DNA from 4 places in the Azospira sp. genome. Region 1 is predicted to be linked to each of the others. Evidence: predicted binding sites of a transcription regulator. Region 1 holds the regulator's gene; each other region holds the start of a gene.
The links. The regulator FNR, encoded in region 1, switches genes on or off when oxygen is low (the NO sensors DNR and NnrR bind a similar motif). The targets are predictions, from matches to a motif close to TTGANCTAGNTCAA.
Positions count from the first base shown of each region.

Region 2: the regulator FNR is predicted to act here: its motif matches at 2,432-2,445, upstream of OEL49_RS00275 (NAD(P)H-dependent oxidoreductase subunit E).
Region 3: the regulator FNR is predicted to act here: its motif matches at 1,775-1,788, upstream of OEL49_RS10030 (cytochrome c oxidase subunit 3 family protein).
Region 4: the regulator FNR is predicted to act here: its motif matches at 1,903-1,916, upstream of OEL49_RS05420 (bifunctional acetate--CoA ligase family protein/GNAT family N-acetyltransferase).

Region 1 is NZ_JAOTRW010000004.1:135,437-139,618, reverse strand. Features, by position in the region: gene OEL49_RS06520 (NnrS family protein) at 1-60, shown strand, start outside; gene OEL49_RS06515 (SirB2 family protein) at 80-466, shown strand; gene OEL49_RS06510 (hemerythrin domain-containing protein) at 477-1,055, shown strand; gene fnr (fumarate/nitrate reduction transcriptional regulator Fnr) at 1,152-1,898, opposite strand; gene hemN (oxygen-independent coproporphyrinogen III oxidase) at 2,050-3,447, shown strand; gene OEL49_RS06495 (sulfite exporter TauE/SafE family protein) at 3,577-4,182, shown strand, end outside.
Region 2 is NZ_JAOTRW010000002.1:55,911-60,092, forward strand. Features, by position in the region: gene OEL49_RS00270 (2Fe-2S iron-sulfur cluster-binding protein) at 1-476, opposite strand, end outside; gene OEL49_RS00275 (NAD(P)H-dependent oxidoreductase subunit E) at 473-2,305, opposite strand; gene fabI (enoyl-ACP reductase FabI) at 2,571-3,335, shown strand; gene OEL49_RS00285 (bifunctional enoyl-CoA hydratase/phosphate acetyltransferase) at 3,367-4,182, shown strand, end outside.
Region 3 is NZ_JAOTRW010000006.1:49,444-53,625, forward strand. Features, by position in the region: gene OEL49_RS10015 (Crp/Fnr family transcriptional regulator) at 1-169, opposite strand, end outside; gene OEL49_RS10020 (helix-turn-helix domain-containing protein) at 191-508, opposite strand; gene OEL49_RS10025 (hypothetical protein) at 665-973, opposite strand; gene OEL49_RS10030 (cytochrome c oxidase subunit 3 family protein) at 988-1,623, opposite strand; gene ccoG (cytochrome c oxidase accessory protein CcoG) at 1,946-3,325, shown strand; gene OEL49_RS10040 (AzlD domain-containing protein) at 3,330-3,632, opposite strand; gene OEL49_RS10045 (AzlC family ABC transporter permease) at 3,629-4,182, opposite strand, start outside.
Region 4 is NZ_JAOTRW010000003.1:427,393-431,574, reverse strand. Features, by position in the region: gene hpnE (hydroxysqualene dehydroxylase HpnE) at 1-1,172, shown strand, start outside; gene OEL49_RS05425 (class I SAM-dependent methyltransferase) at 1,183-1,737, opposite strand; gene OEL49_RS05420 (bifunctional acetate--CoA ligase family protein/GNAT family N-acetyltransferase) at 2,054-4,182, shown strand, end outside.

The DNA of each region.
Region 1 (4,182 bases):
TGGGTGCGGCGCCACGGCGCCATGTACCTGCGGCCCCGGCCCGACGGCCAGCCCGGCTGACGGATCGCGGAGCCATCCCATGTACCTGGCCCTCAAGCATCTGCACATCACCTGCGTCGTCCTCTCCGGCCTCGGATTCCTCCTGCGCGGATTCTGGATGCTGCAGGAGTCGCCTCGACTGCAGGGGCGCCTGCCGCGGGTGGCGCCCCATGTGGTGGATACCCTGCTGCTCGGCAGCGCCCTGGCCCTGGCCTTTCTCTCCGGCCAGTATCCCTTCGTCCAGGGCTGGCTGACGGCCAAGGTGCTGGCCCTGCTGGCCTACATCGGCTGTGGCAGCGTGGCCCTCAAGCGGGGGCGCAGCAAGGCGGTGCGGGGCATCTTTTTCGTCATGGCCCTGTCGTGTTTCGCCTATATCGTTTCCGTTGCCCTGACGCGTCATCCCGCCGGCTTCTTCGCCGGTCTGTGAAAGGAATTGCATGAGCCACAGCCTGTTGGGCGCCGCCGCCCCCAGTTTCGACGAACCCCTGGAAATGCTGGATGCCTGTCACGGTCGCATCCAGGCCCAGATCGAGACCCTGCGTCGCCTGGTGCAGCACCTGCCCCGGCACGGTGCCGACCAGGCTGCCCGGGAGGCGGCCCAGGGCGTGCTGCGCTATTTCTCCGTGGCCGCTCCCCATCACCATGCGGACGAGGAGGATGACCTCTTTCCCGCCCTGCGGGCGAGCCAGGCGGTGGCCCGGGAAGCGGCGGTGGCGGCTCAGGTGGAGGCCCTCATCGAGCGCATCCTGGCCGATCACCGGCGCATGGACCGGGCCCGGGACGAGGTGCTGGCCCGCCTGCAGGCCATCGTCGCGGCCCAGCCGGGGGAATGCAGCGAGGCCCTGCCGGCGGCCATGGTGGAAGGGCTGGCCGAGCTTTATCTGGGACACATCGATCTGGAAACCCGGGAGCTGCTGCCCCTGGGGCGGCGCCTGCTGTCCCCCGAGCAGGCGGCCGCCGTCGGCCGCAGCATGGCGGCACGGCGGGGGGCGGTGTTTCCGGAAGGGGAACAGTAGGACTGCCGGCACTCCTGGACTAAGCCCGGGCAATAATCCGGGCAATAAAAAAAGCGGCTCCGCGGAGCCGCTTTTTTGTTTGACGCTTGCCCGGGATCAGGCCGACTGGTGGGTCATCAGCTTTTTCAGGCCCGGGATGTCCAGGATGCGGATGTGCTTTTGCTGCACGGCGATCAGACCTTCTTCCTGGAAGCGGGAGAAGGCGCGGGAAACGGTTTCCAGCTTGAGGCCCAGGTAGCTGCCGATTTCTTCCCGGGTCATGCGCAGGTAGAACTCGGCGTGGGAATAGCCGCGGGCGGTGAAGCGCTGGGAGAGATTGAGGAGGAAGGCGGCCAGCCGTTCTTCCGCCCGCATGGTGCCGAGCAGCATCATGACCCCGTGGTCGCGCACGATCTCCCGGCTCATCACCTTGTGGAAGTGGTGCTGCAGGGCCACGATCTCCCGGGACAGGCCTTCCAGGCGGGGGAAGGGGATGATGCAGACTTCGCTGTCTTCCAGGGCCACCGCGTTACAGGAATGGTGTTCGGTGCTGATGCCGTCCAGGCCCAGCAGCTCGCCGGCCATCTGGAAGCCGGTGACCTGGTCGCGGCCGTCTTCCAGCAGCACGTCGGTCTTGAAGAAACCGGCGCGGATGGCGTAGATGGATTCGAAGGCCTCCCCGGCCCGGTACAGGTGGTCGCCGCGCTTGATCTTGCGGCGGGTGCTGACCAGTTCGTCCAGCTTGGACATCTCGGTCTCGTTGAGACCGTAGGGAAGACACAGTTCTTGCAGGTTACAGTTCGAGCAGGCGGTCTTGATGACCGACAGGGTAATTTCTTGGGCGCTGGTCTTCTTCAACGGCATGCTGTTCCTCGCTGGGCCAAGGGCGTTCGGATGGTGGTAACCTGCGCCGGAAGGCCCTTTGGAAGCCTTTGATCCAGGTCAACGTGCCCCAGTTCCTGCACCACGATAATAAGCCGCACCTAATGTGTGGTTCTGCAACGACTGTTTTTCAATGACATTTACCGCCAACAACCTGGTTTTCGATCCCCAGATCATCCGCCGCTTCGACGTCAATGGACCGCGCTACACGTCCTATCCGACGGCTGACCGTTTTGTCGAAGCCTTCGATGCCGAGGCCCTGAAGCTGTGGTTGGGCAAACGCAACATCGGCGGTATCAGCCGACCGCTGTCATTATACTTCCACATCCCCTTCTGTAACACCATCTGCTACTACTGCGCCTGTAACAAGATCATCACCAAGGATCACGGCCGCAGCGCCAAGTACATCAAGTACCTGGGCAAGGAGATGGCCCTGCAGGCCGAGTACCTGCTGGACGGGGATCGGGAAGTCTCCCAGCTGCACTGGGGCGGCGGCACGCCCACCTTCCTCTCCCATGAGGAAATGCACCAGCTGATGGACCTCACCCACCGCCATTTCAAGCTGGTGGATGGGGCCGAGATTTCCATCGAAGTGGATCCGCGCAAGGTGGACCGGCCCACCGTGGCCCTGCTCGGCGAGCTGGGCTTCAACCGCATGAGCCTGGGCGTCCAGGATTTCGACGAGCGGGTGCAGCAGGCCATCAATCGCATCCAGACCGAGGAAGAAACCTTCACGGTGATGGACCAGGCGCGCAAGAGCGGCTTCAAGTCCATCAGCGTGGACCTCATCTACGGCCTGCCCCACCAGACGGTGATGGGCTTCAACCGCACCCTGGAGCGGGTCCTGGCCATGGACCCGGAGCGTCTCTCCATCTACAACTATGCCCACCTGCCGGGCCTCTTCAAGCCCCAGCGGCGCATCAACGAGAGCGACCTGCCCAACGCCGACACGCGCCTGCAGCTGCTCTCCCTGGCCATCAAGAAGCTGACCGATGCCGGCTACGTCTTCATCGGCATGGACCACTTCGCCAAGCCGGACGACGAGCTGGCCGTGGCCCAGCGCCAGGGCCGGCTGCACCGCAATTTCCAGGGCTACTCCACCCATGCGGACTGCGACATGCTGTCCTTCGGCATTTCCTCCATCGCCAAGGTGGGGCCCACCTACAGCCAGAACTACCGCACCCTGGACGAGTACTACGACCGCCTGGACGCCGGCGTGCTGCCGGTGCTGCGGGGCATCGAGCTGACCGCCGACGACCTGCTGCGCCGTTCCATCATCCAGGCCCTGATGTGCCATTTCGAAATCTCCACCGAGTCCATCGAAATCGCCCACCTGATCGACTTCAAGAAGTACTTCGCCGCCGAACTGGAGGACCTGAAGGAACTGGAGCGGGGCGGGCTGGTGAAGGTGGACGACAAATGGATCACCGTGCTGCCCCCGGGACGTCTCCTGGTGCGGGCCATCTCCATGGTGTTCGACAAATATCTGCGCGCCGATCGGCAGCGCACCCGTTACAGCAAGGTCATCTGACCGGGCTACGGGATACCGCGTTTAACTTGAGGCAAGCCTCAGGGGGGAAAAGCCGGGCGCTGGGGGAAACCCCAGTGCCCGGTATAATTTTGGCCATGGCCTTTTTCACTTTCCGCACGGCGCTCCCACGTGGCTGACTCCTTCCTGCCCACCCTGCTTTCCGTCCTCCTCGTCGGCTTTCTCGGCGGCACCCACTGCATCGGCATGTGCGGCGGCATCGTCGGCGCCCTCTCTCTGGGGCAGGCCGGAGGCAGCCGCTGGTCCCTGCATCTGGCCTACAACCTGGGGCGTATCGCCAGCTATGGCCTGGCCGGCCTCCTGGCGGGGGCCGTCGGCGCGGCCGGCGCCCACCTGGGAGAGCAATGGTCCCTGCGCCTGGTGCTCTACGTGCTGGCCAACCTGATGCTGGTGGCCCTGGGCCTTTATCTGCTTGGCGCCACCCAGGCCCTGGCGTGGACCGAGCGGGCAGGCCAGGGCCTGTGGCGCCGTCTGCAGCCCTTTTCCAAACGTTTTCTGCCCGCCCGCAGCCCGGCCCAGGCCTTTCCCCTGGGCTTGCTGTGGGGCTGGCTGCCCTGCGGTCTGGTATACAGTGTGCTGACCACCGCCCTGGTGAGCGGCAGCGCCGCCCGGGGCGGCGCGGTGATGCTGGCCTTCGGCCTGGGCACCCTGCCCAACCTGCTGCTGGCCGGCCTCCTGGCGGCGCGGCTGAAGGATTTCGTGCGGCGCCCCTGGGTG
Region 2 (4,182 bases), on a different contig from region 1:
TCCCGGCTGGCCCGCACGCACAGCTCGCAGAAGATGCAGCGGTTGAAGTCCAGCAGGACGTCCGGGTGGGAGGCATCCACCGGCCGGTTGGGATAGAAATGGTTGAAATGGGCGGAGAGCATTTCCAGGTCGTAGGCCAGGGCCTGCAACTGGCAGTTGCCGCTCTTCTCGCAGGAGGGACAGAAATGGTTGCCCTCGACGAACAGCATCTGCAGCAGGGCCCGCCGCTCGCCGTTCATCTCCGGGGTGTTGCTCTCCACCTCCATGCCTTCCTTGGCCGGCATGGCGCAGGAGGAGACGTGGCGTCCGCCCACCTTGACGATGCACAGCTTGCAGGAACCGTGGGCCGGAAAATCCGGATGCCAGCACAGGTGGGGAATGTAGTGGCCAGCCTGGCGGGCGGCCTCCAGGATGGTCTGGCCGTCCTGGAAGACCACCGGTTTGCCGTCCAGCAGGAATTTCTTGGTATCGCTCATCGGTGGGCCTCCACGGAACTCAGGTGGGCGTCGGCATCGTCGCGCCCGGTCATGCGCCGGGCCTCGGCCAGGGACTGGTCCAGGTCGAAGGCGGGGGCGAAATCCAGGGACTGGAGCCGGCGCTCGTAGGCGGGGCGGAACTTGATCAGGGTCTCCACCACCGGGTTGGCGGCGGCCAGGCCCAGGCCGCAGTGGCTGGCCGCCTTGAGCAGGCGGTTGATCCACTCGATGTCGGCCAGGTCGTACTTGGCGCCGTGGCCGGTGGCCAGCTTGTCCATGAAGTTCCGCAGCAGGGAGGTGCCGACCCGGCAGGGGGTGCAAAAGCCGCAGCTCTCGTGGGCGAAGAAGTGGACGAAGTTGCGCGCCACCTCGAAGAGGTCCCGGCTGGTATCGAAGATCATGAAGGAACCGGCCGTCGGCACGTCCTCGTAGGCAATGCCCCGGTGGAACTCGTAGGACGCCAGGCAGGTGCCCGAAGCGCCGCCCACCTGGACCGCCTGCACGTCGGTGGCGCCGCAATCCTCCAGGATCTGCTCGATGGAAACGCCGAAGGGATACTCGTAGATGCCGGGAAAGGCGCAGTCGCCGGATATGGAGAGGAGCTTGGTGCCGGTGGACTGGGCAGTGCCGACGGCGGCGAAGCGCTCGGCTCCTTCCAGGGCGATCAGCACCGTCTTGGCCAGGGTTTCCACGTTATTGACCACCGTGGGCCGCCCCAGATAGCCCTTGATCACCGGGAAGGGCGGGCGGATGCGGGGCGTGCCCCGCTTGCCCTCGAGGGACTCGATCAGGGCCGTTTCCTCACCGCAGACATAGGCGCCGGCGCCCAGATGAATCTCGATGTCGAAATCGAAACCGGCCTGGCCCCGGATACCCTGCCCCAGCAGCCCGGCCTCCCGGCGGCGCTGCAGGGCCGCCTCCAGGGGCTCCAGCAGGTAGCGGTACTCGCCCCGCAGGTAGAGGAAGCCCTGGCGGGCGCCGGTGGCGTAGGCCGCCAGGGTCATGCCCTCGAACACGTGGTCCGGGTATGAGGTCAGCAGCACCCGGTCCTTGAAGGTACCGGGCTCGCCTTCGTCCGCGTTGCAGACGATGACCCGCTCCTCACCGGGGGCGTTGCGGCAGGCCTCCCACTTGACCCCGGTGGTGAAGCCGGCGCCGCCGCGACCGCGCAGGCTGGACTTCTGCACCTCGCCCAGCCAGGCCTCGGGCCCCAGGGCCATGGCCGCCGCCAGGGCAGCCCCCGGCTCCAGCACGGTATTGAGCAGATCGTCCTTGCGGCGGATGTTGTCCTCCACCCGGAAGTATTCCTGGGGCCACAGGGACAGGGGCCGGCGGGAACGGATCAGCTCGCAGATTTCATTGACGCGCTGGTGGGTGAGGCGGGTGATGGGGCGGCCATTGACCAGCAGGGCCGGGCCCTGGTCGCACATGCCGGTACAGGAGGTGACATCCACCGAGACCAGGCCGTCTTCCGACACCTTGCCCTGTTCGACCCACAGCTTCTGGCACATGGTGCCGAGCAAGTCCAGGTTGCCCAGGAGGCGGTCGGTGGCGTTGTCGGAGAAGAGCACCCGGTATTTGCCCACCGGCTGCAGATGGAGAAAGGAGTAGAAGCCGGCCACGCCCTCGACCCGGGCCCGGGGCAGCTTCAGGGCGGCGGCGATGGCGGTGAGGGCGGGAGGGGGGATGTAGCCCACCTGTTCCTGCACTTCCCGGAGAATTTGCAGCAGTTGGGTGGGGTCCCGGCGGCGGTTGCTCAAAACCGCCTCGAGGACTGCATCCAGAGAATTGGCAATCGGTTCCAAAATCCCTCCCCCTTGTAAGGTCATGCCGGAGGATTATAGGTATGGTCAATGCGAAAACGTTGACACAGCGCAAGCCGCTGTAACGGGGACGTCATCGGAACGAAATACCGGCTTATCCCTCGTCCGCTAAGGTCCTACTGCCACTAGGCCTTGATCTAGGTCAAAATCGATATGCTGCACCGCAACACAAAATGCGGCATGATAACGAAAACAGGATTGCAATAACGGCCCCGGTCCAGACTGGACGCCGGATGGTTCACCTTCATTCAACTAACCTGGAGTTCTGCAAATGTTCAACCTCAACGGCAAAAAAGGCCTGGTCGTCGGTATCGCCAACAACAAGAGCATTGCCTACGGCTGCGCCAAGGCTTTCAACATCTGCGGCGCCGAACTGGCGGTCACCTACCTGAATGAAAAGGCCGAACCCCACGTGCGCCCCCTGGCCGAGCTGCTGGCCGCCCCCCTGGTGCTGCCCCTGGACGTGGAACAGGACGATCAGCTGGCAGCCGTTTTCGCCGCCATCGAACAGAAGTGGGGCAAGCTGGACTTCCTCCTGCACTCCATCGCCTTCGCCCCCAAGGAAGACCTGCACGGCCGGGTGGTGGACTGCTCCCGCCAGGGCTTCCTGCGCGCCATCGACATTTCCTGCCACTCCTTCATCCGCATGGCCAAGCTGGCCGAGCCCCTGATGAAGGACGGCGGCTCCCTGCTGACCATGAGCTACCTGGGCGCCGATGAAGTGGTGGACAACTACGGCATGATGGGCCCGGTGAAGGCCGCCCTGCAGGCCTCCACCCGCTATCTGGCCACCGAGCTGGGCCCCAAGGGCATCCGGGTGCACGCCATCTCCCCGGGCCCCCTGGCCACCCGCGCCGCCTCCGGCATCGCCCACTTTGACGACCTGATGAAGGACGCCGTGGAACGGGCCCCCCTGCACCGCCTGGTCTCCATCGACGACGTCGGCGCCCTGGCCGCCTACCTGTGCAGCGATGTGGCGAAGACCCTGACCGGCGGTACCATCTACATCGACGGCGGCTACAACATCGTCGGCTAAGAGCTCCACACAATCAAAAACGGGAGGCGCCATGCACGCTGAGCACACCGAGCAGTACATCGAAAACAAGACTTTCGACGAAATCCAGGTGGGAGACTCTTCCACCCTGATCCGGACCCTGCGTCCGGAAGACATCAAGCTGTTCGCCATCATGTCGGGGGATGTGAATCCCTCCGTGGTGGACCCGGAATTCGCCCAGAGCGGCATTTTCCGGGAGGTGGTGGCCCATGGCATGTGGAGCGGCGCCCTCATTTCCACCGTGCTCGGCACCCAGTTCCCGGGGCCGGGCACCATCTACATCGACCAGTCCCTGCACTTCTCCCGGCCGGTGATCATCGGCGACACGGTGACCATCACCATCACCGCCAAGCAGAAGTTCGACCATAACAAGCACATCCTCTTCGACTGCCAATGCACCAACCAGGAAGGCCTGCAGGTGGTGAGCGGCACCGCCGAGGTGCTGGCGCCGACGGAGAAGATCCGCCGCGAGCGGGTGCATCTGCCCGAATTCACCATCAGCGACAAGGAAGCCCGCTACCAGGCCCTGCTGGCCACCGCCGCCGGCCTGGAACCCATTCCCGTGGCCGTGGCCCATCCCTGCGATGCTGAATCCCTGAAGGGTCCCATCTTCGCCGCCCGGGCCGGCCTCATCGAACCCTTCCTGGTGGGGCCGGAGGCCAAGATCCGCTCCGTCGCCGAAGAGAACGGCCTGGACCTGACCGGCATCCGCATCGTCAATACCCGCCATAGCCACGAATCCGCCGCCATGGCCGTGACCCTGGTGCGCAACGGCGACTGCGAGGCCCTGATGAAGGGCAGCCTGCACACCGACGAGCTGATGGGCGAG
Region 3 (4,182 bases), on a different contig from region 1:
CCGCCGTGGTGATCAGCAGCTCCATGCGGCCATGCTGGATGTAGAACAGGCCCGGCCGGTCGTAGCCGTCCAGTACCAGGCGGCCGGGACCGTAGCGCCGCAGGCAGACATGACGGTCGGCCAGTCCCTGCTCCGTGTTGGCAATCAGACCTGGCAGCAGGTTGCGCATCGGCTCGCCTCCAATTCGCGACTAGGAGCCGCGGGCCAGTTTGCGCTGCAGGGTGCGACGGTGCATCTTCAGGGACTTGGCCGCCGCGCTCTTGTTGCCCTTGTATTCCGCCAGGACCCGCTCCAGGAATTCCCGCTCCAGCTCCCTCAGGCTCTTGCCCGGTGCCCCCGGAGCGGCGGCCGGCAATGGGGCCCAGCTGAGGGACAAGGCATCCGGCACTTCCCCCGGGACAACGGACTCCAGGGGAATCAGGCCCGGCAGGCGGGCTGCCATTTCCACCATGTCCGCCATATCCCACTCCACACCGCTGGGCTGAACCAACAGGGCAACGACTTTCATCACCGGCTCCAAGAACTGTATGGGAGCCGAGTAGACCATTCCCCTGCCGGCAATAACAGCGTCAGAACTTCGCTAATTCGCTAGGAACAGTTGCCCCGGACGACAAAAAGCCCCGGTGCCTGGGACAGGCGGACCGGGGCTGGCGGGAGTACGCGATTACAGGGAGAAGAAGCGGGCCACCGGCCGGCCGAAAAAGGCGGTGAGCAACAGCAGCAGGGGTGTCAGCAGGATGAAGGCCCGCAACAGCCAGGCGATGAAGGGGTGGGCCCGGTGGGATTCGATGAAGTGGCGGGCCACCAGGGTGCCCTTGCCCCACAGGATGGCGGCCACCAGCAGGGGCAGCCAGGCCGCCCCGTGGAACCATTCCCCCAGAAACAGGCTGAGGAAGGTCAGGACCACCAGGGCCAGCCAGGGCAGAACCGGCGCGCCGGGCGGCAGCAGGGAAGACGGGGAGGACGAATGCATGGCGTCGGTCTCCTTCAGGCCAGGACGTAGAACAGGGGATAGAGGATCAGCCAGATGATGTCCGTGGCGTGCCAGTAGCTGGCCAGGGCCTCCAGGCCGCTGTGGTCCTCCCGGGAATAGCCGCCCAGGACCAGCCGCACCAGCACCCAGAGCATGCCCAGGATGCCCCAGGAGGCGTGCACCAGATGGTTGAAGGTCAGGTAGTAATAGACCGTGTAGAAAATGCCGGCGCTGCCGTCGATGCCCTGGGCCAGATTGCCGGTGATCTCGTAGACCTTCACCACCGGGTAGCCGAGGGCCACCACCAGGGCCGCCACCAGCCACAGCACCGCCTGCCGCCGGGGCCGGCCGGCGCGCAGGGCCGCCACGGCGCAGGCGACGAAGAAGCTGCTGGTGACCATGAGCACGGTGATGGTGGTACCCGCCGTCTTGTTGAGCAGTTCCGAACCGTTGGCAAAGGCCTCGGGGTAATGGGCCCGGGCAATGAAATAGACGGCGAACATCAGGGCGAATTCGACGAATTCGCAGGTGATGCCGACCCAGATGCCCTTGTTGCCGGGAATCCAGCCCCTGCCCTGGGCAAGGCTATGCCCCGGCCCGGACTGCCCCAGGCCGCCGATGTCGATTTCCGGCTTGATGACCGCCTCCATCCTGCTTCTCCTCATGACCCCAAGGTCCGGACTGTCCGGACATGGGCCCCATTGTTCCCCCTCCCGCCGCCCGGCAGCGGGTACAGCCGGTGAGCTTTTCCATGGGAACAGCCGGGACTCCCAGTCTGGCACTTCGGATCGGGGCAATAATTTGATGGGAATCAAGGCCATGTACAGGTCTGGGAGTGCCCTGGATGAAGGTCGGCCGGCAATCTGTTCCTATCGAAAACACGACTTACTGAATCTGTGTCCAAATCCTGGCCGGTGTTCTACTCGCAGCAACGGAAATCCCCCTATTCCCATTGCCAGCGAAAGACCGAGCATGAGCCACAAGACCGTCAACAAGGTACAGAGCGCCCGCATCGCCCTGTACCGCAACAAGCGCCAGATCCACCCCCGGGCCGTCAGCGGCCGCTTCAACAGTCTGCGCTGGCTCATGGTGTGGGCCACCCAGATCGTCTTCTACGGCGCCTGCTGGCTGGAGTGGGATGGCCGCCAGGCCCTGCTGTTCGACATCGTGCACGAGAAGCTGTACCTCTTCGGCCTGGTGCTGTGGCCCCAGGACGCCCTGCTGCTGGCCCTGGTGCTGATCCTCTCGGCCACCGGCCTGTTCCTCGTCACCGCCGTGGCCGGCCGCCTCTTCTGCGGCTTCGCCTGTCCCCAGACGGTGTACACCAGCATCTTCATGTGGGTGGAGGCCAAGGTGGAAGGGGACCACCTGGCCCGCCTGAAGCTGGCCGAGCGGTCCCTGGACGCTGACAAGCTGCTGCGCAAGGGCGCCAAGCACGGCCTGTGGCTGGCCATCGCCCTGTGGACCGGCATCACCTTCGTCGGCTACTTCACCCCCATCCGGCAGCTGCTGCCCCACCTGGCCGCCTTCACCCTGGGCCCCTGGGAAGCCTTCTGGCTGATCTTCTACACCCTGTTCACCTATGTGCAGGCCGGCTTCACCCGGGAGATGGTGTGCCAGCACATGTGCCCCTATTCCCGCTTCCAGGGTGTCATGTTCGATCCGGAAACCCGCAACGTGGCCTATGACGCGGCCCGCGGCGAACCCCGCGGCGCCAGGCGGCAGAGCGGCCAGGGCGACTGCATCGACTGCGGCATCTGCGTCCAGGTCTGTCCCACCGGCATCGACATCCGGGACGGTCTGCAATACCAGTGCATCAACTGCGGCCTGTGCATCGACGCCTGCGATACGGTCATGGACAAGGTGGGCAGCCCCCGGGGCCTGATCCGCTTCGCCTCGGAAACCGAACTGGCCAGCGGCCGGCAGAGTTCCCGCCACTGGAAGCGGCCCCGCCTGGCGGTCTACGCGACAGTGCTGGGCTGCTTCACCCTGCTCGGCGCCTGGACCCTGTCCGAGCGCTCCCTGCTGCTGGTGGACGTGCTGCGGGACCGGGGCTCCCTGGTGCGGGAAACGGCGGAGGGCGACTTCGAGAACGCCTACACCCTGAAGCTGATGAACCTGGCGGAGCAGGAGCGGGAATTCGAAGTGCGGGCGGAAGGATTGCCGGGCATCCGGATCCAGGGAGCACAGCGCTTCGCCGCCCCCGCCGGCGCCACGGCCCCGGTCCATGTCACCGTGGCCGTCCCGGGGCCGGCGGAGCGGCAAGGCATCCAGCCCATCCGCTTCCACATTGTCGCCGTGGACGATCCGCGTACCCGGCGGGAGGAACGCAGCACCTTCGTCCTGCCCTGAGGGTTCAGGAGAACAGCCACAGGGCCAGGAAGCCGCTGCCGATGGTGAGCAGGGTATTGCGCTGCCAGGCCGCCACCGCGATGGCCACCAGGCCGGCCCAGAAGCGGGGCCCCAGGCGCAATTCCCCGGCCGCCAGGAACAGTTCCGGTGCCACCAGGGCGCTAAGGGCGGCGATGGGCACGAACGGCAGGGCGGCAACGAACCAGGCGGGCGCCCGGTAACGCCCCTCGGCGGCAATGAAGGAGAGGCGGATGAGGAAGGTCAGCAGCCCCGCCGCCCCGAACAACAGCCACAGTTCGCCGTTCATGGCCGAGGCTCCCCTATGCCCCGCCGGGGCAGGAGCAGGACGCCGGCCACCAGACCGGCCAGGGCGGCGCAGAACAGGCCCAGCTTGTAGGGCAGCGCCGCGGCAACCACGGCCACGGCCGCCGCCACCAGGGCCGCCGCCAGCCGGCTGCGGCTGTCGATGAGGGGCACCACGATGGCAATGAAGGTCAGGGGCAGGGCGAAGTCCAGGGGCAGATCCGCCGGCAGCCCCCGCCCCAGCAGCACCCCGGCCAGGGTGGCCAGCTGCCAGCTGCTCCACAGGGCCAGGCCGCTGCCCAGCAGCAGCCAGTGGCGCACCGCCTTGTGGGCCGGATCGAGCAGGTAGGGAATGGCGGCGGCGTAGGCCTCGTCGGTCAACAGATAGGCCAGGGCCAGCTTCCAGCGCCAGGGCAGATGTCCCAGCAGGGGCGCCACCGAGGCGCTGTACAGGGCATGGCGCAGGTTGAGCACCGCGGCGGCGCCGACCATGAGCAGAAGGGGAGCCCCCACGCCGATCAGCTGGGCCAGGAGGAACTGGGCCGAACCGGCGA
Region 4 (4,182 bases), on a different contig from region 1:
AGGTCGAAGGCCTGGCCCTGGACAACGGCCCCCACCTGCTCATCGGCGCCTACGGCGCCACCCTGGAACTGATGGGCCAGATCGGCAGCACCGGGCACCTGCGCCGGGCGCCCCTGGCCCTGCTGACGCCGCCCCACTTCAACCTGCGCCTGCCGCGCCTGCCCGCCCCCCTGCACCTGGCCTGGGGCCTGCTCACGGCCAAAGGCGTCGGCCTGGGCGAGAAGTTCGCCGCCGCCCGCTTCATGCAAGCCCTCAAGGCCGGCGATTACCGGCTGCCCGCCGACTGCAGCGTCAGCGAACTGCTGCAACGGCACCGCCAGGGCCCCCGGTTGACCCGCTTCCTGTGGGAACCCCTGTGCCTGGCCGCCCTCAACACCCCGGCCGCTGCCGCCTCGGCCCAGGTCTTCGCCAACGTCCTGCGCGACAGCCTGGGTGGCCCGGGAGGCGCGACGGACATGCTCCTGCCGACCACCCACCTGGGGAACCTCGTCCCTGAACCCGCTGCAGCCTGGCTGGCTGAAAAAGGCCAGCCGGTGCACCTCTCCAGCCGGGTACGCCGCATTTCGGCCAGCGGCGCGGGTTGGCGACTGGAGTGGGAAAACGAAGGGCAGACGGGCAGTGCCGAATTCAGCCAGGTGGTGCTGGCCACCGCCCCCCAGCACGGCGCCGCCCTGCTGCCGCCGGCACCGGCCCTGGACGCCCTGCGCCGGCAACTGGCCGCCTTCGCCTACGAGCCCATCGCCACGGTGTATCTGCAGTACGACGCAGACGTAACCCTGCCCTTCCCCCTGCTGGGCCTGGCCGGACCCATCGGCCAATGGGTCTTCGACCGGGGCCCCCTCGACGGCCACCGGGGCCTGCTGGCCTGTGTCCTCAGCGCCCACGGTCCCTGGCAAGCGCTGGCCCCCGAGGCCCTGGCCCAGGCCCTGCACCGGGAGCTGGAAAGCGCCCTCGGCCGCCCCCTGGCGCCACCCCGCTGGCAGCGCACCATCCGGGAGGCCCGGGCCACCTTCGCCTGCCGGCCAGATCTGGACCGCCCCGCCAACGCCACGCCCCTGCCCGGCCTGTGGCTGGCCGGCGACTACACCGCCGGCGACTATCCGGCCACCCTGGAAGGGGCCGTGCGCAGCGGCCATACGGCCGCCCGCCTGATCGCCGCCAACCTGGCTTGAGCGCCCCGCCTCAGAGCCGGCCGGGAAGCCGGGGCAAGTTGCCCCGCACCGCACACAGGCGCTGTACCATGGCCGCTTTCGGCGCCTCCACCTCTCCCGCCTCGTAGGCAAGCACCTGCAGCCCCTGCTGCCGGCAGACCTCCAGCAACTCCCCCGGCTGCAGCAGGAAATCCGGTCGGCTCGGCTTGCCGAAACGCTCGTTGCCCGCCATGAAGGTCTCGTAGAGCAGCATCCCCCGGGGCGCCAGGGCTGCCGTCAGCAGGGGCCACAGGGGCCGGTGCAGATAGTTGGTGACGACGATGCCGTCAAAGCGGCGTCCGGCCAGGGGCCAGGGACCACCTTCCAGGTCCGCCGCCAGGGCTTCGATGCCCGGCAGCCCCGTCAGGGGGGCAATGGCCTCAGCATCCCGATCCACGGCCGTCACCGCCAGGCCCCGGGCCGCCAGCCAACGGGCATGGCGGCCACTGCCGCAGGCCAGATCCAGCACGCTGCTGCCGTCGGGCAGGAGGTCGGCAAAGCGGGTGATCCAGGAGGATGGCGGCAGGACGGAAACAGGGGCGGACATGGGAGCTCCGGACGAAGGCTGGGCAAAAGCCGGGAGCAAGGGCTCCGGCCAAATATGGTGCAATGCAACATGGCGTACGGGTGAAACAGGGCACGGCCGAATCAACCCCGGCAAGCGGCCGGAAATCGGCCCGACAGGCAGACTATAGGTTTAATTGTCACTTTCCTGACCTGGATCAAACGGCAACCGGGGGCTGCGGTTTTCCCCATGAGACACCTTCTGACTTTTGTGCTAGATTTTTGCGTCGCACAATATCAAACTGGAACTCGAATCAGCACCGGCCAAGCCGGGCTGGTCCAAAGCTCGGGGACAAGTCATGCACGAAGAAGAACACTACCTTACCAGCCTGTTCGAACCCAAGTCCGTCGCCGTCATCGGCGCCTCGGACCGGGAAAACTCCGTCGGCAACATCATCTACCGCAACATCGTGGCCGCCGGCTACAAGGGCCGCCTCTACCCGATCAACCCCAAGCACGACACCGTGCAGGGCGTGCAGGCCTACAAGTCCATCGAGGAAATCGGCGCCCGCGTCGACCTGGCCGTGATCGCCACCCAGGCCCGCACCGTGCCGGCCATCATCGAGCAATGCGGCCGCAGCGGCGTCAAGAACGTGGTGGTCATCACCGCCGGCTTCGCCGAGGCCGGCCACTCCGGTGCCGCCCTCGAACGCAAGATGGTGGAAATTGCCCGCAGCTACGGCGTGCGCATCCTGGGCCCCAACTGTCTCGGCCTGATCCGCCCGGTGCAGGGCCTCAACGCCACCTTCGCCAACATCTCCGCCAACCCGGGCAACCTGGCCCTGGTCTCCCAGTCCGGCGCCCTGTGCACCGCCATTCTCGACTGGGCCAAGGTCAATGACGTGGGCTTCTCCTCCGTCATTTCCACCGGCGGCTCCGCCGACATCGATTTCGGCGAGATTCTCGACTACCTGGTTTACGACAACCGCACCCACTACATCCTCATGTACGTGGAAGGCATCCGCAACGCCCGCCGCTTCATGAGCGCCATGCGTTCGGCCGCCCGCATCAAGCCCATCCTGCTGCTCAAGGCCGGCCGTTACGAATCCGGTTCCGTCGCCGCCCAGGTGCACTCGGGCATGGCCCTGGGCTCCGACGCGGTGTTCGACGCCGCCCTGAAGCGGGCCGGCGTGGTGCGGGTGCGCAACATCGGCCAGCTGTTCTACGCCGCCAAGGGCCTGGCCTCCAAGTTCCGCCCCGACGGCAACAAGCTGCTGATCATCACCAACGGCGGCGGCCCCGGCGCCATGGCCGCCGACCGGGCCGCCGAGCTGGGCATTCCCCTGGCCGACCTGTCCCAGTCCACCATCGCCTCCCTCAATGCGGTGCTTCCTCCCACCTGGTCCCACGCCAACCCCATCGACATCGTCGGCGATGCCACCCCGGAACGCTACCGGGACGCCATCCTGGCCGGCACCCAGGACCCGGAGGTGGACGGCATCCTGGTGATGCTGACGCCCCAGGCCATGACCCAGCCCGAGGAAGTGGCCAAGGCCGTGATCACCGCCAGCGAGACCTGTACCAAGCCCATCGTCGGCTGCTGGATGGGCGAACAGCAGACCTACCCGGCGCGCAAGATGCTGACCGAAGCCGGCATCCCCGCCTTCCGCATGCCGGAAACGGCGGTGGACCTGTTCTCCCACCTGTCCACCTACTACCGCAACCAGAAGCTGCTGCTGCAGACGCCGGAACCCATCTCCCGCCAGGCCAAGACCGCCACCGAAGGCGCCAAGATGCTGATCGAGGCGGTGCTGTCGGAACGGCGCAAGGTGCTCTCCGAAATGGAATCCAAGTCCGTGCTGCGGGCTTTCAAGATTCCCGTGGCCCAGACCATGGTGGCCCGCACTCCCACCGAGGCCCTGCTGCTGGCCGAGCAGATCGGCTTCCCGGTGGTGATGAAGGTGGATTCCCCCGACCTGCCGCGCAAGTCCGAAGTGGGCGGCGTGCGCCTCAACATCATCTCCGCCGCTGCCGTGCGCAATGCCTACCACGACATTCTCGACACCGTGGGCCGCAATGCTCCCAACGCCCGCATCAACGGCGTTTCCATCGAGCCCTTCGTGGCCCGTCCCAACGGCCGGGAACTGAAGGTGGGCGTGATCCGGGACCGGGTCTTCGGCCCCGTCATCACCTTCGGTGTCGGCGGTGCCGAGTGCGAGGTCTTCAACGACACCGCCGTGGCCCTGCCGCCCATGAACAGCTACCTGGTGGAAGACCTGATCCGTTCCACCCGGGCCGCCAAGATCCTGGGCGACTACCGCAACATGCCCGCCGCCAACATGGAAGCCCTGGAGGACGTGCTGCTGCGCATCTCCCAGATGGTGTGCGAACTGCCCTGGCTGCAGGAGCTGGACCTCAACCCCCTGATCGTCGATGAAAACGGTGCCATCGCCGCCGATGCCCGCATCGTCATCGACTTCGCCCCCTC